4 regions of the Robertmurraya mesotrionivorans genome follow, and region 1 is predicted to be linked to each of the others. Evidence: riboswitches for the same ligand, from Rfam matches in the RefSeq annotation. Region 1 holds a riboswitch; each other region holds the start of a gene.

Region 1 (8,614 bases):
ACCCCTACAGATGTCATATAGGAGGTTTTTGGATAGGTGGGAGATTTAGTCAATTGATTCACACCAGGTACTCCCGGGGTAGGGTCTACTTTCGCAAAAAAGTCAGATGGCTTTTGCGATGACTTTCCATCATAACGATACTTTGGATTCGCTGCATTTTGTAAAACGGTTCCCAAATATACTTCCTTATCTATTTTCATCGTATACTTACTAATCTCAGAGGCTGAGACCGCATCCATATTTTGTGAATGGGCATTATTAATCGCTGCCGAAATCCCATCAAAAGGACCGATTTGACCTTGTCCGCTCCAACCAAATGGACGATCACCATTCGTCATCGCGTCAGGAACTTGAACAGGATTATTATGTAAATCAATGGTCGTGTCATTACTCCCTGCAGGCCATTTAATAATCTCTGCATCCACGAATTTTTCAAACTTATCTATATCAGGTAAGGCATCTTTTGTTCCATTCGATGTTTCTATTTGTACAGAGCTTTGACTAATATACTCTTTAATATCCTCTAGTTCTGTATGAGTAAAATAGGAGGCTGTATTAGTACCCATCGCAAGAGCTAGACCGATTTGCAAATCCGTATTGGGGACTCCCTCCATAATTTTCCCCTTTTCATCAACGGAGGCATGACAAGCAGCACAGCTAACACCTGCTTTTAATCTCCCTTCATCAAACACTACCTTAAATCCAACTGGTGTCTTAGCCCCTTTAGCCACATCAAGACCTGTATCAATTAAGTCACCTTTTTTTATGCTGAAATCACCAACTGAAAAATCTTTATACGCTTCGACCCTGAGGTTATTCGTACCCTCCCCATTTAATTTTAAGATCGCCTTTCCAATGTTGCCTAACGTTAAGGCCCCGTTAAACATACCTAAAATATCTGAAAAAAACACTTCATTCCCAAAGGTCTCTTCATAAAATAATTTTCGCCCTAACTCAATCTGTTCAGGTGTTCCCATCTCCACTTGGTTTGACACAGAAGCTATTTTCGATTTTTTTTCTGATTCCCTTACATCTTCTGCTTCCGGTACAAATGCGTAATCAATCGAAACATTTGTCAATGTATAGATTGCAACACCGAAGATAAGCATAATTACTCCAAACAAAATTAATAGTTTTCTCATTCTGCACCTCCATAGCAAACATATTATTTGCCCTATGGAGCTTTACGATACAAAAAAAAGACGCAATAATTATGCATCTTCTCCTAGAAACTATAAACCATATTCAAATGATCTCTTTTTAGACCGATCGGTGATACTGAATAACGTTTATATAAGACAGGTAGCTTTATACATTCTAGCTCGCCTTCGTATAAGAAGCTTCCGTATATACGACCATCAAGCTCTTTTACAACTTCTTGAAGGATATTTAAATGCTTTGAGTTTTCATTTAAAACCGCTTTTAAGCTAAGCCATTCCTCCTTATTTTGCAGAGGAAATACCGCTAATTGAGTACTTTCGTTAGTCTCTTTTTCATTTTGAGCTTGATAGCTATATCGATGAACTTTCTGCAACGGTTGTTTTTGTTGTTCAATTTGTACTAAATCTTCAATCATAGCACTTGCAGTAGCCTTTGAACCAGCTCCTGGTCCTTGGAGCATAAGAGTCCCAACCAAATCTGTCTTAATAACTATGCCATTATCTACCCCCTCCACATTGTAAAGAGGATGTTCGGTGCTTACAAACGTTGGCTTTACGGTTGCCTTGATTCCCTCATCCTCTCTTTTCAAAGAGGCCAGCAGCTTTAGCCTTAATCCATGCACCTCACCTAAGGCTAGATCTTCTAATGCGACTTCTTCAATCCCAATTCTTTCAACCTTTTCCCAGTCGGGCTGCTCATGGTAGATTAAACTGCTTAAAATCATTTGCTTGTAGAAAGCATCTCTACCAGAAATATCACTTTCTGGGTTAGCCTCTGCGTAACCGAGTTGTTGTGCCTCTTGCAGGCATTCTCCAAAGCTTAATTTCTCATTTCTCATTTTTGATAAGATGTAATTGCTCGTTCCATTCAAAATACCCTCTAGAACTAAAATCCCATTCACTTGAAGGAGTTGAATAATCGTTCTAAGTAAAGGAATCCCTCCCGCAACGGCTGCCTCAAACGTTAAGAACTTACCTTTATTTAAAGCATATTCCGTAAGCTCCTCACCACGATTAGCAAGCAATTCCTTGTTTGCACTTATAACATGACAGCCACGATCTAAAAATAACTGTATATAGGAATAGGCTGGTTCAATACCAACAATTGCTTCGAACACATAGTCTATTTTTGGGAGAGCTAGGATTTCCTCAATCTTTGTAGTTACAATAATATTCTTGGGAAGCTGACGTTCCTTTTCTGTCTTCACTAATATACCAACAATTTCAACCTTCTTACCAATTACCTTTTCCAGCTTCTCCTGATGAGTATGAAGGATGGAATCATACACACCTGAACCTACCGTACCAAATCCTAAAAGAACCACTTTTACCGTTTCCATCATGTTTTCCTCCTCTGATAAAATAAAAAACCCTCTTCCAAAGAAGAGGGTGTATTGTTATCATCTCTTCTTATCTGTCAAAGCACGATTGCTTTGCAGGAATTGGCACCGTGTTTTCTATAAAAAGAAAATCGGTTGCCGGGTATCATCGGGCCAGCCCCTCCACCACTCTGGATAAGAAATCCAATATTCAGTTGATTTATGGATAATAATAGCACAAACTTTTTTTAAAAGTAAAGAAGAATTATAGAATCTTACAATTTTGCCATAAGATTATATATATCTTGAAGAGTCTCATATCCCTTTCGCTGAGCTTTATCAATAAAAATACACCACAGAACAGCTGTCAATTTAGCGTCTCCTAGTGCATGATGTCTATCCACTACTTCTATTCCATACCGCTCGCAAATATCTTCAAGCTTGTTTTGGGTTAATTCTGGATCGGCAACTCTTGATAGGAATGACGTATCAATGATGCGATGTTTCTGAGGGGCTTTGAATTGTTTCCAGTTCGCTGCTTGCAAGAAGTTTTTTTCATGATTTGAATGGTGTGCAACAAGTGGCGTTCCTCTAGCAAAGTGATAAAAATCCAGCAGAACATTTGATAACGGCGGCGCACTCTTTAGCTCCTCTTCAGAAATTCCTGTTAACTCCTTCACCTGGACTGGAAGTTCTTTATCATATTGAACTAAAGAATAAAAGGACTCGACTTCTTTCACATACGCACCTTTTGTCTTTATAGCACCAATAGACAAAATTTCATCGCCTTTTTCAGGAAAGAAGCCCGTTGTTTCAAGGTCAAAAACCGTCACCTCTAATTCAGACAATGGAATCAGTAAGGCATTGTCTGAATTCAGTTCTTTTTGAATTTGACGCAAAAAGGCAACATGCTGACCGTTTTGTCCCTGTAAGCCACTGTATACATTTGTCCCCAATTTCCCCTGGATTCCCCTCACAAAATGAATAAATGGTTCAAACGCCATGATTTCCACCCTTTTCAATCATTCTATGAACGTATTGCTGCAGCTTCTTTCCATCTTTCAGTATCTTTTTAATTAATTTTTGATTGTCTTTCGTAAGTTTTTTTACATACAAATAGTGGGAATCATCATAAGAAGCCGTAAAAGAAAGGTGATCTAATCGGAACTGAAGAAGTTGCGAAAAATTCTCCTGATATTGAGATAACTCCTCATACTTCTCTAATTTGTTTAGCTCTTTTAATCTACCTATTGTACTAGTCTCGATTATTCCTTCTTTCCATGCCAATAGCCGAACTGCATTCACATATGGTATAAAAGCAGAATACTTCAAATCAATAGCTCCAGCATGTATTCCCTTCTCCTCAACAATGATTTGTCCTAGTGGACCAATCGTCTTTTTTACATGTTTTACATTTTCTAATAATCGGCCTAAAAATTGAGGATGGGAATGACTATATTCGTGGATCACGTTTTTTAAATGGTAAAGGAGATCATGGTCACCTACAAGTTTTCTAGCATCATAGAAAATTTGCAAATTGCGAATCGAAACCCAACTGCTCTCCTCCATCCAACTTACCACCTGTTTATTCCAGCTGGCAGATGTTTGACACCATAGTGGATTTGAACTCATTACCTTACCATCGCACAATGGGTAACCAACTATTTGTAATCCAATTGATAATTCCTTTCCTAATTCACTAAAATAAGAACCTGCCTCTTGACTATCTTCTTGAAAAATAATCCCATGATCTTGGTCACTTATTAATCCTTGTTCAAATCGTCCCCCGCTACCAGTAATAAACCATACAAAGGCACACGGTGGTTTAGCATTCATTCGGGCACTCGCAGCCTTAAATACCTTAATCATAATCTCGTCGTGGAACTTATTTAGAGAATCTGAATTTGATATATACTCTGCAACATGAGTTTCTTTCCATAATTTTATTGATTCATATGAACTCAAATCCTACACGCCCTTTAAGTAGATAAGGAAAGCCCCATAAAATGAGGCTCTCCTTATTAATTATGAAGAAACTTTTTGATTTTCACTAGTTAAAAATACTTCTGGGTATCCGTAGCTACCATGTTCACTTACATCTAGACCCATAATTTCTTCTTCTTCAGTTACACGCAATCCTCCAAGTACTTTCTTTGCAATCACTAGGATGACAAATGAGACGACGAATGCATATAAACCTGATACACCAACACCCATTGCTTGAACTCCAAGTTGCTCTAAGCCACCGCCATAGAATAAACCAGGCTTACCAACTGTCGCTAATTCTGGTGTTGCAAAGAACCCTGTTGAAAGTGTTCCCCATACCCCAGCCGTACCATGTACAGATAAGGCAAAGATCGGGTCATCAATTTTACGTTTTTCAAAGAATCTCGCGCTATAGAATACTAGAATTCCAGCTACAAATCCGATCACAACCGCTGCCCACGTATCAACGAAAGCACATGATGCTGTAATAGCAACCAGACCTGCGAGTGCACCATTTAAAATAGTTGGAATATCTGATTTTCCTAATACAACCCAAGAAATAATTAGTGCTGCCACTGCACCAGCACCTGCAGCTAAGTTCGTATTAAGTGCTACAAATCCAAAGAATCCAGCATCAACTGAAACGGTACTACCAGCATTGAATCCAAACCAACCTACCCAAAGAATAAGAACACCTAATGCTGTGAATACTTGGTTATGTCCATAAATATTGTTTGCAGAGCCATCTTTGTTATATTTCCCAATACGAGGCTTTAATAGAATAGTAGCTGCTAGTGCCGCCATCGCTCCCGTTAAGTGAACAACTGTTGAACCAGCAAAGTCTTGCTTCCCATGTTCCGCTAACCAGCCACCGCCCCAGATCCAATGAGCAACGACCGGATAAACTAATGCTGAGAACAATACTGTAAAGATTAAATATACGGATAATTTTGCACGTTCAGCAAACCCACCAAGAGCAATTGTTATGGCAATTCCTGCGAATGCTAATTGGAATAAGAAGAATACTGAGGAATTAAGTGCTAAATCTAATTCTGCTCCACCATAGAAAAAGTTTGAAGCACCAACGAAGAAGTTAGCATTGTCACCAAAAATAAATCCAAAACCGACTGCCCAGAATACTAATGAAGCTAAACCGAATGTAAAAATGGTTTTACCAGCAATATGACCAGCGTTCTTCATTCGAGTGGAACCTGCTTCTAGCATGATAAATCCACCGATCATGAAGATAACTAACACTGCTGATACCATTACCCATAGACTGTTCATTAAGTAGTTTACATCCATTTTTCTTTTCCCCCTAAATATTAGTTGTGTAACTTTACTTAACATTATAATGTCATAAAATATAACATCAGTTCGATTAAGTTTATTTTATACGATATCTATAAAGAGTCAATATTATTTACAAACATTCTGAAAATACCATGTTAGATAATCTAACAAACCCTATGTGTAACCCCTTTCTTTATGGTTTGACAACAAAAAACACCATCTTCCACAAGGAAAACGGTGTTATTTCGTGCTTATTTCATCAACGAGCTTTTCAGCTACTCTGCGATAATGATTGCTAATATTAATTAATGAGGCGATAAGGAGAACATTCTTTAAATAAAGATTCTCTTCTTCAGTGGTATCTTCCATTTCTTCAATCACATCTTTCCAGTGTGACTTTACCTCTTCGTTAAAAGATGTAACATTTTTCATGGTCAAATTTAGGTAGGATGTATAGAATTTCTCTAAATCAAGATTACCTGATTGGATACCGTCGTTCAAACCAACTAATGTTGTCTTAATATCATTAATAGACAAGCCACCCTTAAGCTGGAATATGAGACTAATTAGTATAAGGTGCTCCTTTGAATACTTCTTATTTTTTATCGGAATGAACAATTTATCCTTTGCGTAATTGTTTATCATTGTTTTCGTTAATAATTTCTCATCTTTATTTCTTTTCTTATGATTAAATTTCTGATCAAATAATTGAATAACTTGATCCATATATAAATCAATTGCCGGGATATCATCCATTGTAATTTGTTGCTGCAATCCTAGCTCGTCAATAAGCTCGTCAAGATGTTTCATAATACTCTCCTTTTTTCTTCTATATACATTTCAATTTTACTTCACAATTCTGCATAAGTAAATGTTGACTAGTTGTTGTAATGTGTATACTATAATAAGTAGTTATAAAAACTACATGTAAAAAAAGGAGAGAAGCACATGCTTTCTTATATTAGAGAACCTATCAATGGTCTTACCCATTTGGCAGGAGCCATTCTTTCGTTTATCGCCCTCTTAGCGTTGGTGATTAAAGCTTCCATTACAACGAGCTCCGCTTTAGCAATTACATCAGTTATCATTTTTGGGTTAAGTATGATATTGCTTTATTCAGCATCAGCCACCTACCACATGGTTGTTGCAAAAGATTCGGTCATTGCTTTTCTGCGTAGGCTTGATCACTCAATGATTTTTATTCTCATTGCAGGGACGTATACTCCTTTTTGTTTAATTAGTCTGAATGGATTAACCGGTTGGTTACTGTTTTCTATTATCGTATTTGCTGCTCTTTGTGGTGTGTTATTTAAAATGATTTGGTTTAATTGCCCGCGTTGGTTATCAACAGTCATTTATATTGTGATGGGTTGGATGGTAATCTTTGTCGCTTCTCCTCTTGCAGATATTTTGAGCAACTCTGGTTTATTTCTGCTTGTTTTAGGAGGAATTTTTTATACAATTGGCGGTATTATTTACGGAGCGAAACCTAAATTTCTTCAATCACGTTTTATGGGGTTCCATGAGATTTTTCATATTTTCATCATGCTCGGATCGACTGCTCACTTCCTATGTGTGTATATGTATGTACTATAAATTAAAAAACAAGTCCCCAATTAATCTATTAATTAGGGACTTGTTTTTTCACTTTCAATAAATAAGTTTCACATTAATCACAATCGGTAATTACTACTCCTAAAGGTACAGAGACACCATTAAACGTGTTGAAAACTCGTGTATTTGTTTCATTAAATAATTCTAAATCAATGATGTCGTTCGCATCGTCAACAAATAAAGAAAATGTGTACGTACCAGGATCAATTCCTTCGCTACCTGCCTGTACTTGACCTGAACCAGTAACAAACATTACATTTTCTTGTCCTTCGCCTGGGCAGTTAATTGTAAAAAATTCATCCGCAACAAAAGTAAATTCAACAAAAGGATCCATTCCGTCAGTACTAGTAAAGGTAAACGTGAAATTTGTACCCTCAAGAGTACAGGAAGGGCAAATATTACTACTTGTTGATACATCACCTACTCTATTTTGTTGCTGGACCTGTACCGTTTGCCCCTCAGTCGAAAATCCAAAATCTGTTCTGCAATCACAAGGTGCTGAAGTAGTAGTGGTCGTTGTATCAGTCGTTGTGGTCGTTGTATCAGTTGTAGTGGTCGTTGTATCAGTCGTTGTATCAGTCGTTGTATCAGTCGTTGTTGTGGTGGTTGTTGTTGTTGTGGTGGTGGTTGTGGTTGTAGTTGATGTAGAAAGAAAATCGAGAATATTTTCGAATTTAAATTGAAGTAACATTTCTTTTTTAATGATAGTTTGCAACATTCTTTCCACTTCACGATTTACTTGTAATAACTCAGCAAGGCTTCCAGCAACAATATTCGGATTTACTAGATTTCCTTGATCATCCACAAGAGTACCGATTGCTCCCTGAAGCTTCTCAGCTTCAGTATTAATTAGGTGCGCTAAACCAAGCTCTTCAAATGCAATCGAAGCAAGAAGTAAGAGAATTACTTGTTCAGAATCAAGACCATCGATTGGATTAATACCTTCAGGAGGGATATTCGGAAAAGACATATTAAGATATACAACTCCTTTTCAATTTAATGTAACAATAATAAATTATTCAAGTTCCCGTAGTTTGTATAGACACTTATAGGTGTATATGACAATTTTAATAAATGTTCTTCCTTCTCTATACTTAATTTATTCCATCCTTGTAATATGGTTTGGACTTGTTTCATGTCAAACACACATTTTTCAAGCGTTTTAATATAACTTTTAAGCTTCGTCATTTTTTGAAAAACTTGTTGTTATGAATCTATTTATAGCGTGAAAAAGACCACGAC
Region 2 (8,614 bases), on a different contig from region 1:
CGAGCTGACCAAAGAGGATCATCCAAATTACATCCATAGGATTCAAGCTCGGTAGCCATTGCTCCATCTAAAATAATAAGTGAATGCTCTTGTAAAATAGCATCAATTGGATTGTTTTTTTTCAACGTAAACGTCTCCCTTCTTGTTAAACCCTTGTTTTATATAATAACTAGCATAGCAAAGCAAGATAAATGGAATTCCACAAAACAGTGCAATTCTCTGTGTTGGATCAAAAGCAATACCTATACAGGAAGCCAGACAAAGAAAGAACGCTGCAATCGGAACGATAGGATACAATGGCGTTCGGTAAGCAAGGTCTTGCACGGAATGGCCTTCTTTTACATATTGTCTACGGAATAATAACTGTGAAACACTAATACTCATCCATACAATAACTACTGCTAGTCCTGAAATGGACACAAGTACGATATATACAGTATCAGGTGCAATAATACTAGAAAACAGAGCTAAGCCGCCACCTAGCATACTGAAAATGATAGCATTAAGTGGAACACCTCGATTTGTTAACTTTGCAAAGAATGGAGAGATTGTTTCTTTTTCTGCAAGTGACCAAAGCATTCTTGAGGAAGCGTATAATCCAGAGTTCGCTGCCGATAAAATCGCCGTTAAGATAACGAAGTTCATAATATCCGCACCATAAGGTACCCCTATTCTATCTAGAACAGCAACAAAAGGGCTTTCCAATACCCCAGCATCAGAAAAAGGGAGCAGAGCTGATAACACAATGATGGTTCCGACAAAGAAGATAATTAATCTCCACAGTGTCGTTCGAATAGCCTTCGGAATTGCCTTTTCTGGATTTTCAGTTTCTCCAGCAGCAATCCCAATTAATTCTGTCCCAGAAAATGCAAAATTCACTGCCAACATGGTCATAAAAATGGCAAATACACCGTTTGGAAATAACCCTTGGCCAATGATATTTGAAAACACGGGTGCTGTCTCAGAACCCTCTATTGGCAGAATACCGACCATAGCTGCTGCACCTAAAATAATAAAGAACAAAATTGCGAGAACTTTTATGGATGCAAACCAAAATTCTGATTCAGCAAAGAATTTAACAGTTACTGCATTTAATAAAAAAATTAAAATAGCAAATAGAGCACTCCAAATCCATACATTCACATTTGGGAACCAACGCTGCATCAATAACCCAGCAGCTGTGAACTCTGAACCTAATGCCACTGTCCAAGTTAACCAATACAACCAAGCAACAGTAAAGCCTGTTGCGGGTCCAATATATTTGGCTGCGTAACTATGGAACGCTCCCGTTTCTGGCATATGTACAGATAACTCCCCCAAACATAACATAACTAAATAGACCACCAAGGCACCGATTAAGTACGAAAGAATCGTTCCAAACGGTCCTGCCTGTTGAATCGTATAACCTGAACTTAGAAACAAACCGGTCCCAATGACCCCACCTAAGGATAACATGACTAGATGTCTTGCTTGCATTTTCCTTTGAAATCCTTGTTCTTCCACTTTCACAAATAACTCCTCCTTAACCTACATCCAGAAGCAACCATTACAAACGATCAATGAATACTTTAGTGGGGGAAACAAAAAAACGCACTCAGGAAACGAGTGCACTACTGACAAATAAAAACGTCCGCTCCTATCTATCGAGGAAAAATCACCCGCTGGAATTAGCACAGTATCCTAGTTGATCTGTTGCTGAGGCTTCACAGGGCCAGTCCCTCCACCTCTCTGGATAAGAAATATTTTTATCAACCTTACCAATCTACAAAAATAATGTCAAGAAACTTTTGAATAAACTAATAGTTTACATATTACTATGTATAACTATTACAATCCCGTCATACATATAACTGTTTGATATACAAAACAAAGGAGCGAACACTTCATGAATCAACAAACACCATCTTTTGTCAGTCACATTGACTCGTATGTGTATCATGCATTCCAAGGGATTACCGGGCGAATGGTTGCCGTCCAAACGGTCAGAGGGACTGTAACAGGATTACTTAAGTCTGTTATGCCTGACCATATTGTAGTGGAATCAGGAGGTTCTCCATTCTTTATTCGCACTCAACAAATTATCTGGGTTATTCCTAGAGGATAAGGAGGTCATCCGATGTTTAAACGTGAAAATAAATTATTGATTGACCTTCCTGTTCCAGAGCATGGTGATCCGAATGCGGCCGCTGCTGTTCAGGAGTTGTTAGGTGGAAAATTTGGAGAAATGTCAACTTTAAACAATTACATGTATCAGTCTTTTAACTTTCGTCAAAAGGATAAATTAAAACCTTTTTATGACCTCGTAGCAAGTATTACAGCAGAAGAATTTGGTCATGTGGAGCTCGTTAGTAATACAATCAACTTGTTATCACGCGGAAACACCTTTCCTGGGGACCCTGATGTTACCCCTTTACGTGAAGGAATGGATGCACGCAGTACGTATCACTTTATTGCTACTGCTCAAACGGCATTAGCAGGTGATTCTATGGGGCGCCCTTGGACCGGAGACAATGTGTTTAGCAGCGGAAACTTAGTGCTAGATTTACTTCATAATTTCTTTTTAGAGGTAGGAGCACGCACACATAAGATGCGAGTATATGAAATGACAGAACATGAAACTGCTCGTGAAATGATAGGTTACTTACTTGTCAGAGGTGGGACGCATGTACTCGCTTATGCTAAAGCATTAGAAATTGCTACTGGCGTGGATGTCAAAAAAATGATTCCGATTCCTGATCTATCTAACAGAAAGTTCGACCATGCAATAAAGTTTGAGGATCAAGGCTTAGCTAATGTTTTATATACCTGGAATGATGTGGGTCATTATACCGATATCTCAAAAATTTGGAAAGGAACAAACCCTGAAAATGGAAACCAACTCAAAGTAATTACTGGAGCTCCTAAGGGTGCACCTATTCCAAATTTAGAGGAACTACCGGAGGAATTTGCTCCAGGAATTGATCGGGATGATTACGCAAGAATCGCCAAACGTTTAATGGAAAATATGTAAAATAGTTAAAGGGTATTCATGCGGCCATGAATACCCTAGTTTTATATTTATATAGTTTTTGCTTCTAACACATCTTCCCCACGTGCAGCTCTAACTTTTTCAACATACTGCTTTGCATACTCCGTAATAAGGTCATAATCTCCCGTCTTAGCTGGTGCTAATAGATTCCCTCCAACCCCTACTGCTACACAGCCGTTTTTAATCCATTGGTCCACATTTTCAAGACTAACACCACCAGTAGGCATGATATTCACTTGTGGAAGTGGTGCTTTTACTCCCTTAACAAAATCAGGGCCAAAGTTGTTTCCTGGGAATAATTTCACAATATCAACACCAGATTCAAGAGCACGCTTCATCTCAGTGATTGTCATACAACCTGGCATATAAGGGATTTGATAGAGGTTACATAATTTTGCGGTTTCTTCATCAAAGGAAGGACTGACTACGAACTGCGCACCTGCAAGGATGGCTATTCTAGCAGTAGTTGAGTCAAGAACAGTGCCAGCTCCAATCACGACATCATTGCGTTCATTATATAGAGACGTTAACTCTTTAATTACTTCATCTGCTTCTTTGACAGTAAACGTTACTTCTATCCCCTTAATCCCACCTCGAATACATGCTTTAGAGATTGTTACTGCTTCTTCCTTCGTCTCTGCTCTCACTACTGCCACTACTCCACACTCTGAAACCTTTGATAGAACATTGATTTTATTCATGTGAATCCCCACTTTTTATATATTTTATGAAACATTTTTTATTAAATTTACAAAACTCTCACGCTGCCGTATCATATAGTAGAACGGCGTTTTAAATTTTTAAATAAAAAGTTCAATTCATTCTACATATATAAATCCATTGAAAGAGGTAACCGACTGTGTCCAACGTCCAATCACTTGAAAGAGCCTTAACTATTTTGAATAAGCTTTCAGATTATCCCGATGGAATACAAATTGCCCGTTTATCTGAACAAGTTAGTCTATCAAAAAGTACCGTCCACAGGCTTTTAGCAACATTATCCAATATGAACTATGTCGTAAAAGATTCTGAATCCGACAAGTATAAATTAGGATTGCAAGTACTTTTTCTCTCGAGAAATATTTTAAATAATAATGACATTGTAAATACGGCAAAGCCTTACCTAGAAAGGCTTTCCCACGAAGTAAATGAAACCGTTCATTTATGCATTGAAGACCGTGGTGAAATTGTGTATATTGATAAAATTGAAAGTAATCAAACCATTCGAATGTTCTCACGTGTCGGAAACCGTGCACCGATGTACTGTACTGCCGTCGGAAAAATTTTATATTCCGGTATGGAGTCAGGCCATTTTGAAGAATTAGTGTCAAAGGTGAATTTTATCCCTAAGACAGAATCAACCATCACAACCCCTGAGGGACTTCGAGAAGAAATAAATAAGATTAAGAAACAAAAATACGCCTTGGATAATATAGAAAATGAAGAAGGAATACGATGTATCGCCGCACCGATATACAACCATACAGGCAAGATTATTGCTAGTTTTAGTATCTCTGGTCCTAGCAATCGTGTGACAATGGATAAAATAAACGATACATTAATAGATAAGATGAGACAGACTAGCTTAGATATTTCTAGAAATCTAGGTTACATTGGTTCTTGATAAAGCCATTTCCTTCCCTGACTGGGAAGGAAATTTTTTTACTTTATGTTTATTCTCCTTGTTTCCATAAATGAGCTTAGTTCTGCTCGATCTGGTAGCCCATCATTATCTCCTGGAGACATAACCGCTAAAGCTCCAATTGCTGTTCCACGTACCACTGCATCCTCTATTTTTTGCTCTTCTAACAAAGCACTCACTACACCGACGGCAAAACCGTCACCTGCACCAACCGTATCAACGACTTTCTCTACAGGGAAACCCTCTGTATAAAACTGCTTCCCTTCCGAACTTGTGAAAGCTCCCTTTGCACCTAATTTTATAACTACTGTTCTCACTCCAGCAGCATGATAAAACTGTGCAATCTCAGCCTCATCTTCACAGCCTGTCAATAGCTTTCCTTCTGCAATACCTGGCAGAACAATATCCGCCTGACAAGCTAAATCATTAATAATCCTCACCATTTCTTTTTGGTCTGGCCATAGTCCTGGACGTAAATTTGGGTCAAAAGAAATTTGAACTCCTTTCTCACGTGCCACTCTCAATAACTCATAGACAGCTGCTCTGCACTCTTTCGATAATGCTGGTGGTATACCAGTTAGATGAATATGATCATATCCGTCCCAGCTTACATTCTTAATTGTCTCTATATTCATATGAGAAGCTGCAGAGTTTTTCCTTGCAGAGAACACTTCTGGGTCTCCCACTTCAACTTTTTGCTTCCATTGCATACCTGTTACATATTTTGATTCATAATTAACATGGGTTGTATCAATCCCATTTTGTTGAAGGAACTTCTCTATGTTTTTACCGAAAGGATCTTCCCCAAGTTGCGTAATGTAGGTAACCTCATGACCTAAGCGGGACATTCCGATCGAAAAGTTTACCTCTGCCCCCGCAACAAACCGACTAAATCGGTTCACTTCTTCTAAAGAACCACTTTGCTCTGCTACGAAGAGAGCCATCGGTTCACCGATTGTAATGATTTTACTCATGCTTCCCCTTCTCCCCTTTACTTAAAGAGAGACATACTGTGATATGCCTCTCTTTAGCTACTTTTAGACAGCAGTTGCGTTGATATCTTCTTTTACATTTCCTTTGTTTTTCTTTTTCATATATTTAGACCAATAGGCTGTTAAGATCGGTACTAGAATTGATGTGACAATTACTGATGCTGCCACCAATGCAGTTGCTGATTGAGCAACATCCATAAATTCCGGCTTCATATTGGCAATAATCATAGGATTAGCAACAGCTGCGCCAGCTGTACTAGATGCAGCTAGTCCCGCCGTACCATTTCCGCCACCAATATACTTATCTGCTAAGATTAACGGAATACCAGTTACAATGATTACAAGAACACCTAGGATAATACCGGCAAGACCTGTTTTTGCAATGACCGTTAAATCAATTGTGTTTCCTAGTGCAAATCCGAAAAACGGGATCATTGTATGAGTAGCTTTGCTAAAGAAATCTTTTAAATCACTATCTAAATTTCCAAGAACAAAACCGACTAAGAAAGGTAGAACTGCCCCTACGAACACATGTGGTTCAAATGCTGCTAAGCCCGTTGAGCCAAGAATCAACATCGTTACTAATGGACCTGATTCAAGTGACATTAATACAAATGCTCCAGCTTCTTCTTTCGTTCCGTACTGTTGCATGATAGAAGCATATAGTCCACCGTTTGTCATATCCATTGCGGCAATTAAAGCAAGGACTGAGAAACCGGCAAATAATCCTGTTTGAATTCCGCCTTCTGGCATAAACATGGAGGCAATAATAGCAACAACCCACGCTACTGCAATTTTCGTTAATACAAGTGTTCCAGACTTTCTTATTACTGTACCTGTTGCTTTTATATTGATTCCTGCACCCATACAGAAGAACCATACCGCTAAAATTGGAACTGTTCCCGTCATTAATCCGTTTGTAAACGACCCGAAATATTCTCCTGAGGTTGGAGCAAGAGTGTGTATAATTGCTCCTATAAATAGTGGAACAAGCATTAATCCGCCAGGGATCTTTTCAATTGACTTCATGATTTTCATTTTGCATTACCTTACCCTTCTAATTTTTATATAGGTAAATTTCACGCAAAAGAACTTGAGATGATTGAATAATTGTCAATTTTATGCTATCTTTAAGTTTCAAAAAACAATTCGAAATGTTATAGGTGGCTTTTTCCTGGTCTGCCAACCTTTGGCCGCCTTAACGTTTCATCCCATATTCTTCTGTGTCTGTCCCTATAACTCCACTTTAAGCACTACTTTTCTCACCTTTTGCTTTCCTTGAGCAATTAAGCCCGTCATATGTGAATCTTCAGGGAAGCAAATCATAACATCCCCAGGATTCATTGTGATTCCAGAGAGGACATCACCTTTAAAAAAGATGGCATCCTTCTCCGCATCGTACTCTTCCTTCACTTGCTGGCGTCCAATATGGTCAACCGCAATTTTCTCTTGTCCTTCTAAAATATAATGGATATCTAAATACTTTCTATGTGCTTCCCAAAAACAGCTTTCTTCCTCTTTTGTTTCGTATTCGTTTAAGAAGAAGAACGAGTTATTATCAACTTCATAACGCCCGGCTGTATATTGCGAAAAGTCACCTTTTAGGAATTCTAACTTTGATAAAATCTTATCGTCTAAAACAGCCTTTTCTCTGATATCTTCTAACTTCCCTGTAATCACCCTAATTCTTCCTTTCTGAGATTCTTTAACGTGCTAACCAACCACCATCAATTGCTATGATTGATCCATTCATATAATCTGATGCTCTACTTGATAAGAACACAACAACCCCCATTAGATCAGAAGGATCTGCCCAACGTCCGGCTGGTATACGTGAAAGAATTTCTGCATTACGCTGTTCGTCTGCACGAATAGGTGCTGTATTAGCTGTTGCAATGTAGCCTGGAGCAATCGCATTAATTTGAACATTATATTGTCCTAGCTCATTAGCAAACGCTTTCGTAACCCCCGCAACTGCATGCTTACTTGCTGTATACGGAGGAACAAATTTCCCACCTTGGAAGGAAAGCATAGAGCAAATATTAATAATCTTTCCGCTCTTTTGCTCAACCATCACTTTTCCAACTTCTTGGCTTAAAAAGTAGACAGCGTTTAGGTTAATGTCCATTACTGCATCCCAATCTTCTTGCTTGTACTCTAGTAAAGGCGCACGTCTAATTGTTCCAGCATTATTTACTAAAACATCTATCTTTCCGTACACATTTAGACAATCCTCTACTACTTTCTTTAAGGAGTCTCTATTCGTTAGATCTGCCTGGTGGAAATGAACCTTTCTTCCTGTCTCTTCAATGAATGCTCTCGTTTCATCCCAATTTGTATCATGGGTAACAATAAACAAATCTGCTCCAGCTTTTGCTAGCGCGACCGCATACCCTTGGCCAAGACCAGTATTTCCACCTGTTACGATAGCTACCTTATCTTGTAGGCTAAAAAAGTCTAATGAAAAATCTTGTAAACTCATATGTTATTACACTCCTATTTCATTATTTTTATAGTTGTTCATGTGACTAGTTTTAAATTACTTTAGTTGATCCATAGTTACTTGATCCATATCGTTGTAGGTCTTATTTTCACCAGCCATTGCCCAAATGAAAGTATAATTACTTGTTGCAGCACCACAATGAATTGACCATGGCGGAGAAATCACCGCTTGTTCATTCTTCATAACAATATGTCTTGTTTCAGTTGGCTCCCCCATAAAGTGAAACATTCTAGCATTTTCGTCCAAATCGATATATAGATAAGTTTCCATTCTGCGATCATGAGTATGAGTTGGCATAGAGTTCCATACACTGCCTGTATTTAGCTGAGTCATCCCCATTACCACTTGACAGCTTTTGATTCCCTCATTGTGGATCATTCTACGAATCACGCGATCGTTCGCACTTTCAAGAGCTCCCAACCGATCACCTTCAATGGATTTAAATGAAA
Region 3 (8,614 bases), on a different contig from region 1:
TGTTATGAGATATCGCTGTTCAATTTTCTCTGCTACCTCATTTGCCACTTCTTTTCCTTCAAGAAAATCATCCAGTTCCTCGTACGTAATTCCGAGTTCCGTTTCATCGGCTTGACCAGGCTTTTGATCCAATAAATCAGCTGTTGGAACTTTTAAATAAAGACGTTCATCAGCACCGAGTTCTTTTAGTAGCTCGCGCCCTTGTCTCTTTGACAGTCCAGATAGCGGCAGCAAGTCTGCACCGCCATCACCATATTTTGTAAAGAAGCCCGTAACAGCTTCGGCTGCATGGTCAGTTCCAACTACCAGTAAGCCTTCCTGCCCTCCGATTGCATATTGTGCAATCATCCGCATTCTCGCTTTGACGTTCCCTTTATGATAGTCCCGTAACGGCTCTCCTACCGTTTTTTGATCATATTCAAACTTCACTGCGTCTACTGCTTCCTTAATATTAAAGACAAATTCCTCATCCGGCTGTATGAACTTCAGAGAATTTTGTGCATCTTCTTCATCTTGTTGAATTCCATAAGGTAAGCGTACAGCAATAAATTTACATTCATAGCCTTCTTGTCTTAGCTCCTCCACAGCTAACTGCGACAATCTACCAGCTAAGGTACTGTCTTGTCCCCCGCTAATTCCTAATACTAAACCTTTTGCGTTTGTTTTCTTCACATATGCCTTTAAAAAAGTAATGCGTTCGTTCACCTCTTGGCGAGCATCAATAGAAGGCTTCACATGTAACTCATTCATAATAAGACTTTGAATGTTTCTCAACTCTTCTCCTCCTTATCTAATATTCTGAGATTTAATATTCGCCTTAACTTCTTCTATATTTCTTATTTTGTTATCCCAACATTTTTGACTCAAATCGACTGGGTATTCCTCTGGGTTTAGTGCTCTTGTATACTCCTCCCACAACAGTTGGAGATTTTCTTTTACGTAATTTTGCATTTGTAGCAAACTAGGCACTTCATACACAAGCTTTCCGTTAATAAAGATATCCTCATGAAGATCCTTGGCAGTGAAATTTGTAATAAACTTACTGATATAAGTGTGTATAGGATGGAACATTTTAATTCTAGATTCAGCTTCTGGATGTTCCTCATCCATCGTAATATAATCGCCTTCGGATTTATGATTTTCATTATTAATAATCCGGTATACCCTCTTTAGACCAGGGGTAGATACCTTCTCAGGATTACCACTAATTTTAATTGTATCAACGAGCTCTCCATTTTCCCCTTCTATCGCCACGAGTTTATATACGGCACCTAACGCAGCTTGATCATAAGCAGTGATTAGCTTTGTACCTACTCCCCACGTATCAATCATAGCTCCTTGAGCTTTTAAGTTGATGATGGTGTACTCATCTAAATCGTTTGAGGCAATTATTTTCGTCTCCGTGAATCCAGCTTCGTCAAGCATTTCACGAGCTTTTTTTGAAAGATACGCAAGGTCTCCACTATCGAGACGAATACCAAGAAAATTAATTTTATCACCAAGTTCCTTAGCAACCTTTATCGCATTTGGTACACCTGATCGTAGTGTGTCGTATGTATCTACTAAAAACACACAGTCCTTATGTCTACGAGCGTATTTATGAAAAGCAATATACTCATCCTTATATGCTTGGACCAAAGAGTGAGCATGGGTGCCAGCTACAGGAATGCCAAACATCTTTCCTGCACGAACATTTGAGGTAGCCTGGAAACCTCCAATAAAAGCTGCTCTTGTACCCCAAATAGCTGCATCCATTTCTTGAGCTCTTCTAGTACCAAACTCCATTCCCACTCCATCACCGATCACTTGTTTAATCCTCGATGCTTTCGTTGCAATTAACGTTTGATAATTTATAATATTAAGCAGTGCCGTTTCAATGAGCTGAGCCTCTGCTAATGGAGCTTCCACTCTTAATAACGGCTCATTTCCAAAAGCAATTTCCCCTTCAACCATTGAACGGATATTTCCTGTAAAGGTTAACGTTTTTAAATAATCAAGAAAGTCTTCCTTATAATGAGCAGCCTCTCTTAAATATTCAATATCGCTATCTGTAAACCGAAATCCTTTTATGTAATCAATGACTCTTTCTAAACCTGCAAAAATAGCGTAGCCATTTCCAAAAGGCAAATTTCTAAAATATAAGTCAAATACTGCTTTCTTGTTGTGTATCCCATCCTCCCAATAAGTTTCTGCCATATTGATTTGGTACAAATCCGTATGTAAGGTCAAGCTATCGTCTGGATAGTCACGTTTCATTACTAAAATCTCCTTAACTTCAAAAATGCATTTTAACCTATCATAGCGAAACTACCTTTAAATGTCACGATTTTAGATAAATTGTCAAAATAAATCCTTATTATCTTCGTATTTGCACAGGAGTTTATGATTTACTATACTTATAAGGAGAACATTCAAAAGAAGTGAGGTGATTTCGATGGATGAGATTCTCTTTGACTTAACGAATTTTTCAACACTGTATACCATTTATGCATCTGTCGTGATCAGCTTAATCCTTCGATTGATTTGGATCTGGAATATAGAGTATCACTTTCTTGACACTGTGTGTTCCTCGACAGATCTTAGCTCGGAGAAGAATCAAATCTTCTATGATCGGGCGTACGTTCACCAATTACACCCTGCTCTCGTCTGGATATGTCGCTACATTAGACGAAAAGTGGCAGGTAGTGATGATACAGATAGCTTCTTTCCTCCTTCATCGAGATAAAACAAAAAAGATACGGAGGAAAGATAAATGAGTGAATTTTTTCAAACAGTATTTGTCAACACATTCTCAACCGCCATTCATGCCATTGCGATGATTTTTAACGGAAGCTTCGGTTTATCTATTATATTTCTTACATTAATTGTTCGCCTTCTTCTCATGCCACTTATGCTTAAGCAGTATAAAAGTCAACAGCAGATGAAAGAGAAAATGGAGGCACTTAAGCCTGAATTAGATGTGATCCAAGCAAAAATAAAGAAAACAAAAGATAGCAAAGAGCAACAAAAGCTACAGCAAGAAATGATGGGTTTATACCAAAAACACGGAGTAAATCCGTTAGCAATCGGTTGTCTACCCATGCTCATTCAAATGCCTATTTTAATGGGATTTTACTACGCGATTCGGGGATCTCACGAAATTGCAACCCACTCATTTTTATGGTTCAACTTAGGTGAGTCAGATATTTGGATTACTGCTATTGCTGGTATTGTGTATTATTTACAATTCAAAGTGTCTATGTCTAACATAAGTGGTCAACAACAGCAGCAAATGAAATTCATGGGACTTCTTTCACCTATTATGATTGTCATGTTCTCATTTAATGCACCTGCTGCTTTACCTCTCTATTGGGCAATTGGGGGTACTTTTCTCATTATCCAAACACTAATAGGAAAAAAATTATACCAAACACCTGCGCCATCACTTACAGCTAATACAGAAAAGGCATAGCTAAAAGGTCTGCTCTATTAAGAGCAGACCCTCTTTATGCCAGCATAAATCCAATTGAAGCTAGGACAATTCCTAAACCGTAGCTCAATATCAAATATAGGACGAATGCTTTATGTTCTTTTGATTGCCAAAGCTGTACCAGTTCAAGTTTGAATGTAGAGAATGTAGTAAAAGCACCCATAAATCCAACTCCTAAAAAGGAGTATACGTCCCCTCTTATCCCCTTACCTACCAACAAACCTAAAAGTAATGAACCTATTGCATTAATAAAGAGAGTACCGATAGGAATGGAAACATTTATGTACTTTTTCGCAAATAGACCAATAATATATCTAGCATTTGCTCCGATAAACCCACCTACAGCGATTAGAACGAAATTCATTGAATAGCCACCCTTCTATGCCCTATTCGGAAGCCGCCGAATGCGCAGACCAGGCCACCTATCATACTTATCAATACATAACATATGGCTAGAAGATATTGTCCTTCCTGTAAAAGCGAGCTAAGCTCCACACTTAAGGTAGAGAAAGTCGTAAAAGAACCAATTAACCCCGTCCCAATAGCAGCTGCTAAATCATCAGAGAGCTTCTTTGATAGCAACAGTCTTGAAGTAAACCAACCTAGTGCAAATGCTCCTAACAAATTTGCAAGTAGCGTTCCTAAAAATGGTAACCAGTCTCCATTGATGGCTAACATATTGTAGTAAATACTATACCTCAACACACTTCCAATGGAGCCACCGATCCCTACAAATAATAACCTCATTACATCCACCCTATTATTAGAAAAATGACAGATTAAAAGAAAATACTGTTAGCTACCATGCTAACAGTATTATGTAGTCCGATGTTAAGCTTCTTTAAAATAACCCTTGTAATAGCCTCCGACTTTTCCACTATTATCTATAATAAAGTAAAATTCTTCTGTTTCATTTTTTACTTCGTACACATTTCCTGGTGTTAATTTATTATCGACAATATATTTTTCAGCTTTTGTGTGAACACAAGTTACCTTTTTTATTGTTTCTGACTCTGACCATTTTAGATGAATCACTACAGTCACTCCTTTTACATTATCTATCTTATTATAGAAAGGAAGTAACTACTTAGCAACTTTTTCTAATAACTGCTTCTTAAAAGATCTAATTCGAAAATTTCTTTTTGTCACTTTTCGAACTTTGTTTTCTTCGAAGGTAAAAAATTCACCTGTTAAGATATTTTTTAAAGTTATATAACTAATTTCACATATTGTATCTAATCTAATAAACTCTAGATAGTTGTATTGTCGATTATTATACACCAGCTCATAATAGCCATTGTCTCGATTTCCACTCATATTCTGACCCACTTTCTTAAGTTGGTGATATTAAGTGTTTACCACAATGGATACTCGTATTAAACCGATGTGCAATAAAAAATTAACTATTGCTCGACTTTTTAAGACGATCAAGCTCCGTTAGTAAATATTGATAATATCGCTCGCTCAATCTTCCTTTTGCCCCTCTAAGAATTTCGGTCGAATAATGGTCGGGTGGTGTCACTTCGGGCATTTTGTTATACACATGGAATGTCAAAACATCCTTAAACGTTTCCCCATCGATGTCCACATCTACAAAGGTAGGGCGATACCATCCTCCATAAAACCCCTCTCTAGCAAATAAATACTCGACCCCTTCGTATGGAGTTAAGTAAACCAACCCTTCGGTTTCACCACCATCTTCCACAATATCTGCTCTTCCGCCATCACTTACTCTGAAAAGGTATTTCATGGAGTAACCCTTTAGTACGGCAGCACCGACGAGGTTTTTAAAACAGTAATCCACCCCCGCTTTTCGGAATCGTTCATCATCCATACATGAACCATACGCAAAGTAGTATACTTGTTCAGGACGATTTTTTATGAACCTATGTAACTTCCAATCTCCGTGGGTGATTTTTTCGAACTTGCTTGATTCGTCCACATTCACATACACGAGCGCTACTGTAGTGCCTTTATCAGTATGAACGGTAACATTTGTTCTGTCATACAAGTTAGACTCTTTACCCTCTTCATAATCCTCCAATGCGTCGAGCTGAGGTAAAAGGTTTTTACTAACTTCATATAACTCTCCATGCACCTTACCAGATTCATTAAGTTCGAGGGTAGGATAACCGTTACCTGTATCAAAAAGCTCACCGTTTACCCATGCCTGTTCAGCTATGCAAGTAGCTTCTCTGATTAATCCGTGATTCGTTTCATGTCGTCGTAATGTACCATAAACAAAAAGTGTAATCGTATCCATCCTTCTCCCCCATCATACAAACTATTTACCATATTTTATCATGAAAAAAATCATTACGTGAAAATCCTGTAACAGAATATTAATAATTTTATGGCAATAAATATGGAGTTTTGGGTTTTCAAATGGATTAAAACCCGATACAATGATAAAAAGCTAGAAAATTCAGTCCATTTTAAGGAGGCTTGCAAATGAAGATTATGAGTAATGAAATGTTAGTTGTCTCGTATCGGAATGCATTGAAGTCAGGTGAGGATAAAGAATGGGCGAAGTTTTTGAAGAAGGAAATTGAAAAAAGAAATTTGAAACCGACAATTAAATCGTAGGACACAACCACCGGTTCCCATGTGCCGGTGGTTTTATATATCGTACGAAAATAAACAAGACGGGTTTCCCCGTCTATAACTGATCGATCATATTTAAGTAAAGTTGTTGCGGGGGGTGACTGGAGAGTCGTTTCTCCTTTTGAGCTAATTCATTCATTTCTCTCATTTCAAGAGGAAAATCCACGTGACCACCTACAGGATAACCTTGAACACTCTCACCTGAAATAAACAATTCAATTCCATCTTCGGTAACAAAAAAGGCGTCTTCACTCAACATATACCGATGATGACATCTGCTTTTCGTTTGCATGAATTTCCCTCCACTTTTTGTTCTCAAACTCATTATATATTAAATGTTCTGAATATTCATATAGTAATTTTTAGGAAATTGTGAACAAAATTGTCGTTAATTTGTAAAAAAGATTGACACTTAGCGATTTACTGTAGTAAAGTTAGAAAAAATTAAATGTTTTGATTTCTTATCAAGAGAGGTCGAGGGTCTGGCCCTATGAAGCCTCAGCAACCATCAATTTTTTGAAAAGGTGCTAATTCCAGCAAGTATTTTACTTGGAAGATAAGAAGAATGGCTCATGTTGATAACAAAGTCTTCTTCTTAGAGAGAAGACTTTTTTTTATTATTTGGATGTTGGGAGAGACTAAAATGTACAAAAACGAAACAAAGGTAGCGCAGATCGGGAACAGAAGTGAAACTCAAACTGGGACAGTAAACCCACCTGTTTACTTTTCGACAGCTTATCGACACGAAGGAATTGGCCAATCAACTGGCTTTGATTATATTCGCACAGGTAATCCAACAAGAAAGCTTGTAGAGGCGGCAATTGCTGATTTAGAAGGCGGTGATCAAGGATTTGCCTGTAGTTCTGGAATGGCTGCAATCACTACCATTCTTGCACTCTTTGAATCTGGCGATGAATGGATCGTTTCAAGAGATTTATACGGTGGAACCTATCGAATTCTAGAGCAAGGATTTAAAAAATGGGGACTTTCGAGTACGTATGTACAAACTCATGATGTGAGCATTATCGAACAGGCCATTACTGAAAAAACGAAAGCCATTTTCATTGAAACACCAACCAATCCTCTAATGGAAGAAACGGATATTCAAGCGGTTGCTGAACTAGCGAAAAAATATAATATTTTATTAATTGTCGACAATACGTTTTACACTCCATTACTTCAAAGACCGATTGAGCTTGGAGCTGATATTGTCATTCATAGTGCTACCAAATACTTAGGTGGACATAATGATGTGCTAGCTGGCTTGATCGTCGGGAAAGGAAAAGAGGTTTGTGAACAGCTTGGATTCCACCACAACTCTATTGGAGCTGTTTTAAGTCCGTTTGACTCTTGGCTTCTTATTCGCGGGATGAAGACTTTAGCACTTAGAATGAAACAGCATGAAAAAAATGCAAGAGAGCTTGCAAGCTTCTTAAAGAATCATGAAAATGTAGTAGATGTTCTTTACCCAGGCCGTGGCGGCATGCTTTCCTTCCGAATTAAAAAAGAAGAGTGGGTTAATTCATTCTTACAAAATCTTAACCTTATTACGTTTGCAGAAAGTCTTGGGGGTGTAGAAAGCTTCATTACATACCCAGCTACACAGACACATGCGGATATTCCGGAAGAAATTCGTTTTTCAATTGGCGTTTGTAATCGCCTGCTTCGTTTCTCTGTTGGTATTGAAGACGTGGAGGATTTAATTAAAGATATTGACCAAGCTCTTACTCGTTTAAGTTCGGAGGCATAAAAATGACAAAAGAACACAATTTCTCATTTGAAACAAAACTACTTCATAATGAACATAAATTTGATCCTACTAACGGTGCTGTTTCCGTTCCTATTCAACATGCATCCACCTTTCATCAACACAGCGTGGATGAGTTTGGAAAATACGACTATGGACGAAGCGCGAATCCAACTCGTGAAGCTTTTGAAACAGTCATTGCAAATCTTGAGGAAGGCACAAACGGATATGCCTTTTCATCAGGTATGGCAGCCATTTCGACTGCGTTTCTCCTTCTCTCTCAAGGAGACCATGTAGTGATTACGGAAGACGTGTATGGTGGGACCTACAGAATGGTGACGGAAGTCCTTTCGCGTTTTGGAATCGAACACACATTTGTTGATATGACGGACCTTACAGCTGTAAAACAAGCTATTCGTCCGAATACGAAGGTTTTCTATGTAGAAACTCCTTCCAATCCGCTTTTAAAGGTGACGGATATTCGAGCCATCAGTGACATTGCAAAAAGTGTTGGAGCTTTAACTTTTGTTGACAATACATTTTTAACACCTGCTCTACAAAAGCCATTACTTCTTGGTGCGGATGTAGTGCTTCATAGTGCCACGAAGTTTCTTTCTGGTCATAGTGATGTAGTTGCTGGTGCGATAGTTGTAAACGATCCTGACCTTGCTAAACAGATTGGATTTTTACAAAACTCTTTTGGCGCTGTGTTAGGCGTTCAAGATGCTTGGTTAGTGTTACGAGGAATGAAGACCTTATCGGTTCGGATGGACTTCTCAATGAATTCTGCCCTA
Region 4 (6,850 bases), on a different contig from region 1:
ATAATTTAAAACATTAACACCATTGGTTTTGATAGATTGGGAGGGAATTATTTTGGCAGAATTAAGAAGTAATATGATAAAAAAGGGATTTGATCGCGCACCACACCGAAGCCTTTTACGTGCGGCTGGGGTAAAAGAAGAGGATTTTGGCAAGCCGTTTATCGCGGTAGTTAATTCCTACATCGATATTGTGCCAGGACATGTGCACTTACAAGAGTTTGGGAAAATTGTAAAAGATGCCATCCGTGAAGCGGGCGGAGTTCCATTTGAAATGAACACGATCGGTGTTGATGACGGTATTGCGATGGGACATATCGGCATGCGCTACTCACTTCCAAGTCGTGAGATCATCGCGGATTCAGTTGAAACAGTTGTGGCAGCACACTGGTTTGACGGGATGGTTTGTATTCCAAACTGTGACAAAATCACACCAGGTATGTTAATGGCATCACTTCGTTTAAATATCCCTACTGTTTTCGTAAGTGGTGGACCGATGAAGGCTGGAGTAACTAGCGATGGCAAAAAGATCTCACTTTCTTCTGTATTTGAAGGTGTAGGTGCATATCAAGCTGGAAAAATTGATGACAAGGGACTTTTAGAATTAGAACAGTTTGGCTGTCCAACATGTGGATCTTGTTCTGGTATGTTTACAGCAAACTCGATGAACTGTTTAGCAGAAGCCCTTGGATTGGCTCTTCCTGGTAATGGAACGATTTTAGCTGTAGCGCCTGAGCGTAGAGAATTCGTTAGGAAATCAGCAACTCAGTTAATGGAACTAATTGAAAAGGATATTAAGCCTCGTGATATCGTAACAGAAAAAGCAATTGACAATGCGTTTGCCCTTGATATGGCATTAGGTGGATCATCTAATACTGTACTTCACACATTAGCATTAGCTCATGAAGCAGAAATCGATTATCCAATCGGAAGAATCAATGAAGTAGCGGCTCGTGTTCCTCACTTGTCTAAGCTTGCTCCTGCTTCTGATGTGTTCATTGAAGATTTGCATGAAGCAGGTGGAGTTTCTGCGGTTCTAAATGAATTATCCAAGAAAGAAGGCGCCCTTCACTTGGATACATTAACAGTTACAGGAAAAACACTTGGTGAAAATATTGCTGGCTGTGATGTAAAGAACTATGATGTAATTCATTCCATTGATAATCCATTTAGTGAAAAGGGTGGACTTGCTGTATTATTTGGAAACCTCGCTCCAGATGGTGCCATCATTAAAACAGGTGGAATCACTGGTGGAAATCGTCATGAAGGACCTGCTGTTGTGTTTGATTCACAAGACGAAGCTCTTCACGGCATTGCGAACGGAAAAGTTAAAGAAGGCGACGTTGTAGTGATCCGTTACGAAGGACCAAAAGGTGGACCTGGTATGCCTGAAATGCTAGCCCCTACTTCTCAAATCATGGGAATGGGACTTGGCGCGAAGGTTGCTCTTGTAACAGATGGACGCTTCTCTGGTGCTTCACGTGGATTGTCTATCGGCCACGCATCACCGGAAGCTGCAGAAGGTGGACCATTAGCGTTTATCCAAAATGGAGATCAAATTGTAATCGATGTTGACGCTCGTTCCATGGACGTTGTTCTATCTGACGAAGAATGGGCAGAGCGTAAAGCAAACTGGAAAGGCTTTGAACCAAAGGTGAAAAAGGGTTATCTAGCTCGTTATTCGAAGCTTGTAACATCTGCTAGCACCGGTGGAGTTATGAAAATTTAATTTTTTTCACCCATTCACTTTTTGGTGGATGGGTGTTTTTATCTTTTTTTCAAAAAATTTCTCACTTACAGCCCCAGGTGTGTAAGCGTTCCCTCCTCTTCCCTCTATCAAAAACAGCTGTTGACACTTCTCACCTGTTAGATTTATGATTCATGTAACAAATTAATAAGACCTTTTACTTATCAAGAGTGACCGAGGGATTAGGCCCTATGACGTCCGGCAACCTCCATTTCATGGAACGGTGCCACTTCCTACAGAATGATTCCATTCTGAAAGATAAGTCGTATATATATAACGATGCCTCTTTCTGATTGGAAAGAGGCATTTTTGTATTTTCATAGCTTAAGGGGTGACAGAGATGATCGAAGTAAAAGACTTGGTGAAAGTCTATCAAACGAAAAAAGGTGAAGTAACCGGTGTGGACCATGTGTCACTTACCGTGAATAAAGGCGAGATTTTTGGAATTGTTGGCTATAGTGGTGCGGGCAAAAGTTCTTTGTTACGCTGTCTGAATTTATTAGAGGCTCCGACTTCAGGCGAAATTAAGATCGATGGTGTTTCCCTTACTTCTCTTGGGAAAAAGGAGCTTCGGAGCGCTCGTCAAAAAATCGGGATGATCTTCCAACACTTCTATCTCGTAAGCTCAAAGACGGTTTTTGAAAACGTAGCATTTGCTCTAAAAGCGGCTCATAAATCAAAGGCAGAAATTGATGCACGAGTAACAGAGCTACTTGAAATGGTCGGCTTGTCCGATAAACGTGATGTGTATCCGTCACAGCTAAGCGGTGGACAAAAGCAACGTGTAGGGATTGCGAGAGCATTAGCGAATAATCCCTCCGTTCTCCTTTGTGATGAAGCTACCTCTGCCCTAGACCCGAGCACGACCAAATCAATTTTATCTTTGTTAAAAAAGATTAACCAAGAGCTAGGGTTAACGATTGTACTGATCACACATGAGATGGAAGTCGTAAAAGAGATTTGTGACCGCATGGCGGTGATGCAGGATGGTCGAATTGTTGAGGAAGGTCAAGTGTATGATTTGTTCGCAAATCCGACATATGAACTTACGAAGGAATTCATCAGTACAATTCTTCAATTTGATTTACCAAAACACTTGCTAACTTCAAGCAAAGGAAAGATTGTGAAGATCCATTTCCGTGGGGTGATTGCTGAGGAATCAGTGATTTCAGATGCGCTACAGAAGTTCCAAGTGAAGGGCAATATTTTACACGGCAAAATCGAGTACATAAAAGAGACCCCTCTAGGGATTTTCATTATGGAGCTTACTGGAGATCATGCTGAAGTGGAAAAAGCCCTTCAATACATTACATCTCGAACAGAAAGCTTGGAGGTGATCAGAGATGCCGCTTAATAGCTTGATAGAGTTACTACCCGATTTAAACAAAGCCTTTTTTGAAACGATTTATATGGTGGGAATATCGATTGTGGTAGCCATGATTATCGGCTTGCCTGTGGGGGTACTATTATTTGTTACCGACCGTGGATTGTTTTTAGAGAATTCACTATTTAATCAGATTGTTGGATTTTTAGTGAACATGATTCGCTCGGTTCCGTTTATCATCTTGCTCATTGCCCTTTTGCCATTGGCAGACTTGATCGCTGGATCAACAATCGGGCCAACTGCCGCTTCTGTTTCACTCTCAGTAGCTGCGATTCCATTCTTTGCTAGATTGGTAGAACAGTCACTTCGTGAGATCGATAAGGGAGTCATCGAAGCAGCAGTCGCGGTCGGCGCTTCCCCGTGGATGATCATCAAGGAGGTTCTTCTTCCAGAGGCGAAACCAGGGATCATCCAAGGCGTGACCATTACGATTATTAGTTTAGTCGCATACTCTGCGATGGCTGGCATCGTTGGCGGCGGCGGTGTCGGAGATCTTGCTATCCGGTTCGGTTACTACCGATACGACAATACCGTCATGATCACCACCGTTATCATCCTAATCTGCTTAGTCCAGCTCATCCAATTTTTTGGTGACCGACTAGCAAAAGCAGTAAACAAAAGATAAATCACATGTAAGCACTGTCCACTCCAGACGGACAAAAATGCACCAACTGTCCACGAAGGGTGACAGACACCATAAAACTATTGGGGGAATATTTACGATGAGAAAGTTATTTTTGAGTTTTGTAATTTTGATTGCTATTGCGGCTCTTGCAGCTTGCGGTGGAAGTTCTGAGGAAGCTTCTTCTTCTGAGGAAAGTGCGACTACGAAAAAAGAAGTGAAAATTGGAGCAACATCTGGTCCATACAGCGACATGGTATCAAACGCGATTAAGCCGTTATTAGAGGAAAAAGGCTATGAAGTAGAAGTAGTAGAATTCAGTGACTATGTTCAACCAAACCTTGCGTTATCAAAAGGTGACCTTGATGCAAACCTATTCCAGCACAAAATCTACATGGAAAACTTTGCAAAAGAAAATAAGATTGAACTTTCTGATGTGATTTCAGTACCAACCGCACCAATGGGAATCTACTCTAAGACGTTTACTTCTATCGATGAGATCGCTGATGGCGCTGCTATTGCGATTCCTAATGACCCAACAAATGCAGCACGTGCTTTCTTAATTTTAGAAGACCTCGGTTTAATTACATTAAATGCTGATGCTAACCCATTAACCGTTTCTGAAAAAGACGTAGAAAACAACGTAAAAAATCTTGTATTCCAACCAATTGAAGCAGCTCAACTTCCACGTGCAGTTGATAGTGTAGACCTTGCTGCTGTACCAGGAAATTTCGCATTAGCGGCAAAAATGGACTTACTAGACGCATTACAGCTTGAAAACATGCTCGACCAATACCGTAACCGTGTGGTAGTAGATACAAAGAATATTGATAGTCAATTTGCGAAAGATCTGAAAGAAGTCGTAGAATCGGAAGAATTTGAAGCTATTATCGATGAAGATTTCCAAGGCTTCGGAAAACCGGAATGGATGGTAAATCGCTAATTGGAGAACTCAAAAACAACGCCGTTTTTCCGGCGTTGTTTTTAATAGAAAAGATTGAGGACAGTGACAAAATTAGAAGTTCGTGGTGCTCCCTCCTATTATGCATGTTATGAGGGTTCGTTAAACGACCTAGAAAATTTACTTCTCTCCAATTCAATTAATCATTGCTTAGTGATTCATGGAGAAGAATCTTGGAAAGCAGCATCATCCTATATACCAGAAATATCCAATGTAGAGCTTACCTTTGTTCCCTATCATGGTGAGTGCTCATTACATGAAGTACAAAGAATCTCAACGATAGCCAATGGCACAAGTATCGACGCTATTATTGGAATAGGAGGAGGGAAAGTACTAGATCTTACAAAGGCAGTGGCACACGAAACAAACACTGAAGCCATTCTCATCCCGACACTTGCCTCCACCTGCTCTGCTTGGACACCATTGAGTGTGTTTTATACAGACAAAGGTGAATTCACTCATTACACCATTTTTCCGAAAAGCACACTTATTGTTTTAATTGAACCTAGTATCATTCTTCATTCACCGGTTAAGTATGTCCGAGCAGGAATTGCAGACACATTAGCCAAATGGTACGAAGCCGATGTGTTAGTACGTGAATTACAAGATCTACCGCTACCTGTAAAAATTGCCCATCAAAGTGCAAGACTATGTCAGATTGTTTTACTAGAACATAGCCAAGCTGCATTAGAGGCGATGGAAGCAAAAACATCGTCTCCTGCTTTTCTTCAAGTAATTGAAGCAATCATCGCAGCAGGTGGCATGGTCGGTGGCTTCGGAGACCGTTATGGGAGAATCGCTGCTGCCCACTCTGTACATAATGGACTAACGGTTGCACCGGAAACTCATCATCTTCTTCACGGTGAAAAGGTAGCATACGGCATTCTAGTTCAGCTTGTACTCGAGGGAAATTTAGAAGAGGTTGCCTCTCTTCTTTCTTTTTATCAATCCCTAAAGCTTCCTATTTTACTAAGGGATCTTGGATTATTTAACTCTGAAAAACTTACGCCTATCGCCGAGAGAACGGTAGCGTCTGGTGAGTCCATTCATTACTTGGAGAAAAACTATACTTCAGACGATATATTAACCGCTATTCTAACACTTGAATCATTTGTTCATCCCCTTTTCTAACAGGACAACGGGGATTTTTTTCAAGGGAAATGTATCCAAATAGAACTTTTTTATTCAATGTTCACAAAATGTTACCAACTATTATTATCAATTTTTAGTACCTAGTAATATATATCACATCATTTTCCCATACTACATGCTAGAATCTAATGGAGATTAAAAGAAATGGGTGATAATCATGAATTTTCCTCAGTTAAAAATCGGACATATGCTTCCGAAAGCTCCGATTATTCAAGGTGGCATGGGTGTAGGAATTTCCCTTAGCAAGCTTGCATCTGCTGTTGCAAATGCAGGTGGAATTGGCATAATTTCGGGTACAGGGATTTCCGTTGAAGAAATGAGAAACCATATTCGTCAAGCGAAGGCGCTTGTGAAAAAGGATGCAGGATATATTGGTGTAAATGTGTTATTTGCAATGAATGACTTTGCAGAGAAAATGAAGGCGGCACTTGAAGAAAAGGTCGATTTTATTATTTCAGGTGCAGGGATTTCAAGGGATATGTATGCATGGGGCAAGAAAGCAGGTATTCCCGTTCTTTCAATTGTGTCCTCTGCTAAGCTAGCGAAAATGTCGGAGCGCCTTGGTGCAGCGGCAGTTGTTGTTGAAGGAAATGAAGCGGGTGGACATCTTGGGACCGAACGTCCATTATTTGATATTCTTCCTGAAGTTGTGGAGGCAGTATCGATCCCGGTTATCGCAGCGGGTGGAATCATGACAGGGGCAGACATTGCCAAAGCGTTCAGCATGGGAGCTTCTGGAGTACAAATGGGAACTCGATTTGTTGCGAGTGAGGAATGTGATGCACCACTTTCCTTTAAGCAGAAATACGTCGAAGCGACAAAGGAAGATACACTGCTCGTCAAAACGACAGTTGGTCTTCATGGTCGCGCGATTGCGAACCATTTTACAGACTTAATCACTACTTCTGAAAAGCTAAAAATCACAAAGTGTAGAGACTGTTTGAAAAATTGCTCTTATCGCTTCTGCACCCTTGATTCCCTTTTAAA

Evidence for each region. Region 1 has a riboswitch for S-adenosylmethionine ahead of ACRX5O_RS13210 (homoserine dehydrogenase). Riboswitches for the same ligand answer to the same signal wherever they lie in the genome.
Region 2: it holds a riboswitch for S-adenosylmethionine, as region 1 does, so the genes downstream of both, mmuP (S-methylmethionine permease) here and ACRX5O_RS13210 (homoserine dehydrogenase) in region 1, are expected to answer to the same signal.
Region 3: it holds a riboswitch for S-adenosylmethionine, as region 1 does, so the genes downstream of both, ACRX5O_RS10890 (methionine biosynthesis PLP-dependent protein) here and ACRX5O_RS13210 (homoserine dehydrogenase) in region 1, are expected to answer to the same signal.
Region 4: it holds a riboswitch for S-adenosylmethionine, as region 1 does, so the genes downstream of both, ACRX5O_RS08530 (methionine ABC transporter ATP-binding protein) here and ACRX5O_RS13210 (homoserine dehydrogenase) in region 1, are expected to answer to the same signal.

The regions. Positions count from the first base shown of each region.
Region 1 is NZ_JBPCCH010000007.1:82,828-91,441, reverse strand. It holds gene ACRX5O_RS13215 (electron transport protein) at 1-1,142, opposite strand, end outside; gene ACRX5O_RS13210 (homoserine dehydrogenase) at 1,226-2,500, opposite strand; SAM riboswitch class I at 2,568-2,681, opposite strand; gene ACRX5O_RS13205 (exonuclease domain-containing protein) at 2,755-3,483, opposite strand; gene ACRX5O_RS13200 (DUF294 nucleotidyltransferase-like domain-containing protein) at 3,473-4,444, opposite strand; gene ACRX5O_RS13195 (ammonium transporter) at 4,505-5,770, opposite strand; gene ACRX5O_RS13190 (DUF1836 domain-containing protein) at 5,999-6,568, opposite strand; gene trhA (PAQR family membrane homeostasis protein TrhA) at 6,707-7,354, shown strand; gene ACRX5O_RS13180 (alpha-helical endospore appendage domain-containing protein) at 7,428-8,342, opposite strand.
Region 2 is NZ_JBPCCH010000025.1:45,190-53,803, reverse strand. It holds gene mmuM (homocysteine S-methyltransferase) at 1-125, opposite strand, end outside; gene mmuP (S-methylmethionine permease) at 103-1,509, opposite strand; SAM riboswitch class I at 1,634-1,739, opposite strand; gene ACRX5O_RS22440 (YuzF family protein) at 1,886-2,104, shown strand; gene ACRX5O_RS22435 (manganese catalase family protein) at 2,117-3,010, shown strand; gene ACRX5O_RS22430 (bifunctional 4-hydroxy-2-oxoglutarate aldolase/2-dehydro-3-deoxy-phosphogluconate aldolase) at 3,058-3,729, opposite strand; gene ACRX5O_RS22425 (IclR family transcriptional regulator) at 3,888-4,652, shown strand; gene ACRX5O_RS22420 (sugar kinase) at 4,691-5,644, opposite strand; gene kdgT (2-keto-3-deoxygluconate transporter) at 5,708-6,700, opposite strand; gene ACRX5O_RS22410 (NanQ anomerase/TabA/YiaL family protein) at 6,896-7,342, opposite strand; gene kduD (2-dehydro-3-deoxy-D-gluconate 5-dehydrogenase KduD) at 7,368-8,144, opposite strand; gene kduI (5-dehydro-4-deoxy-D-glucuronate isomerase) at 8,202-8,614, opposite strand, start outside.
Region 3 is NZ_JBPCCH010000005.1:111,124-119,737, reverse strand. It holds gene nadE (NAD(+) synthase) at 1-750, opposite strand, end outside; gene ACRX5O_RS10935 (nicotinate phosphoribosyltransferase) at 787-2,256, opposite strand; gene ACRX5O_RS10930 (hypothetical protein) at 2,435-2,725, shown strand; gene yidC (membrane protein insertase YidC) at 2,753-3,451, shown strand; gene crcB (fluoride efflux transporter CrcB) at 3,486-3,833, opposite strand; gene crcB (fluoride efflux transporter CrcB) at 3,830-4,216, opposite strand; gene ACRX5O_RS10910 (DUF6501 family protein) at 4,301-4,504, opposite strand; gene ACRX5O_RS10905 (gamma-glutamylcyclotransferase family protein) at 4,869-5,732, opposite strand; gene sda (sporulation histidine kinase inhibitor Sda) at 5,921-6,055, shown strand; gene ACRX5O_RS10895 (hypothetical protein) at 6,129-6,365, opposite strand; SAM riboswitch class I at 6,532-6,636, shown strand; gene ACRX5O_RS10890 (methionine biosynthesis PLP-dependent protein) at 6,717-7,823, shown strand; gene metC (cystathionine beta-lyase) at 7,826-8,614, shown strand, end outside.
Region 4 is NZ_JBPCCH010000004.1:14,250-21,099, reverse strand. It holds gene ilvD (dihydroxy-acid dehydratase) at 53-1,726, shown strand; SAM riboswitch class I at 1,903-2,009, shown strand; gene ACRX5O_RS08530 (methionine ABC transporter ATP-binding protein) at 2,085-3,098, shown strand; gene ACRX5O_RS08525 (methionine ABC transporter permease) at 3,088-3,753, shown strand; gene ACRX5O_RS08520 (MetQ/NlpA family ABC transporter substrate-binding protein) at 3,851-4,693, shown strand; gene ACRX5O_RS08515 (iron-containing alcohol dehydrogenase family protein) at 4,757-5,842, shown strand; gene ACRX5O_RS08510 (NAD(P)H-dependent flavin oxidoreductase) at 6,021-6,850, shown strand, end outside.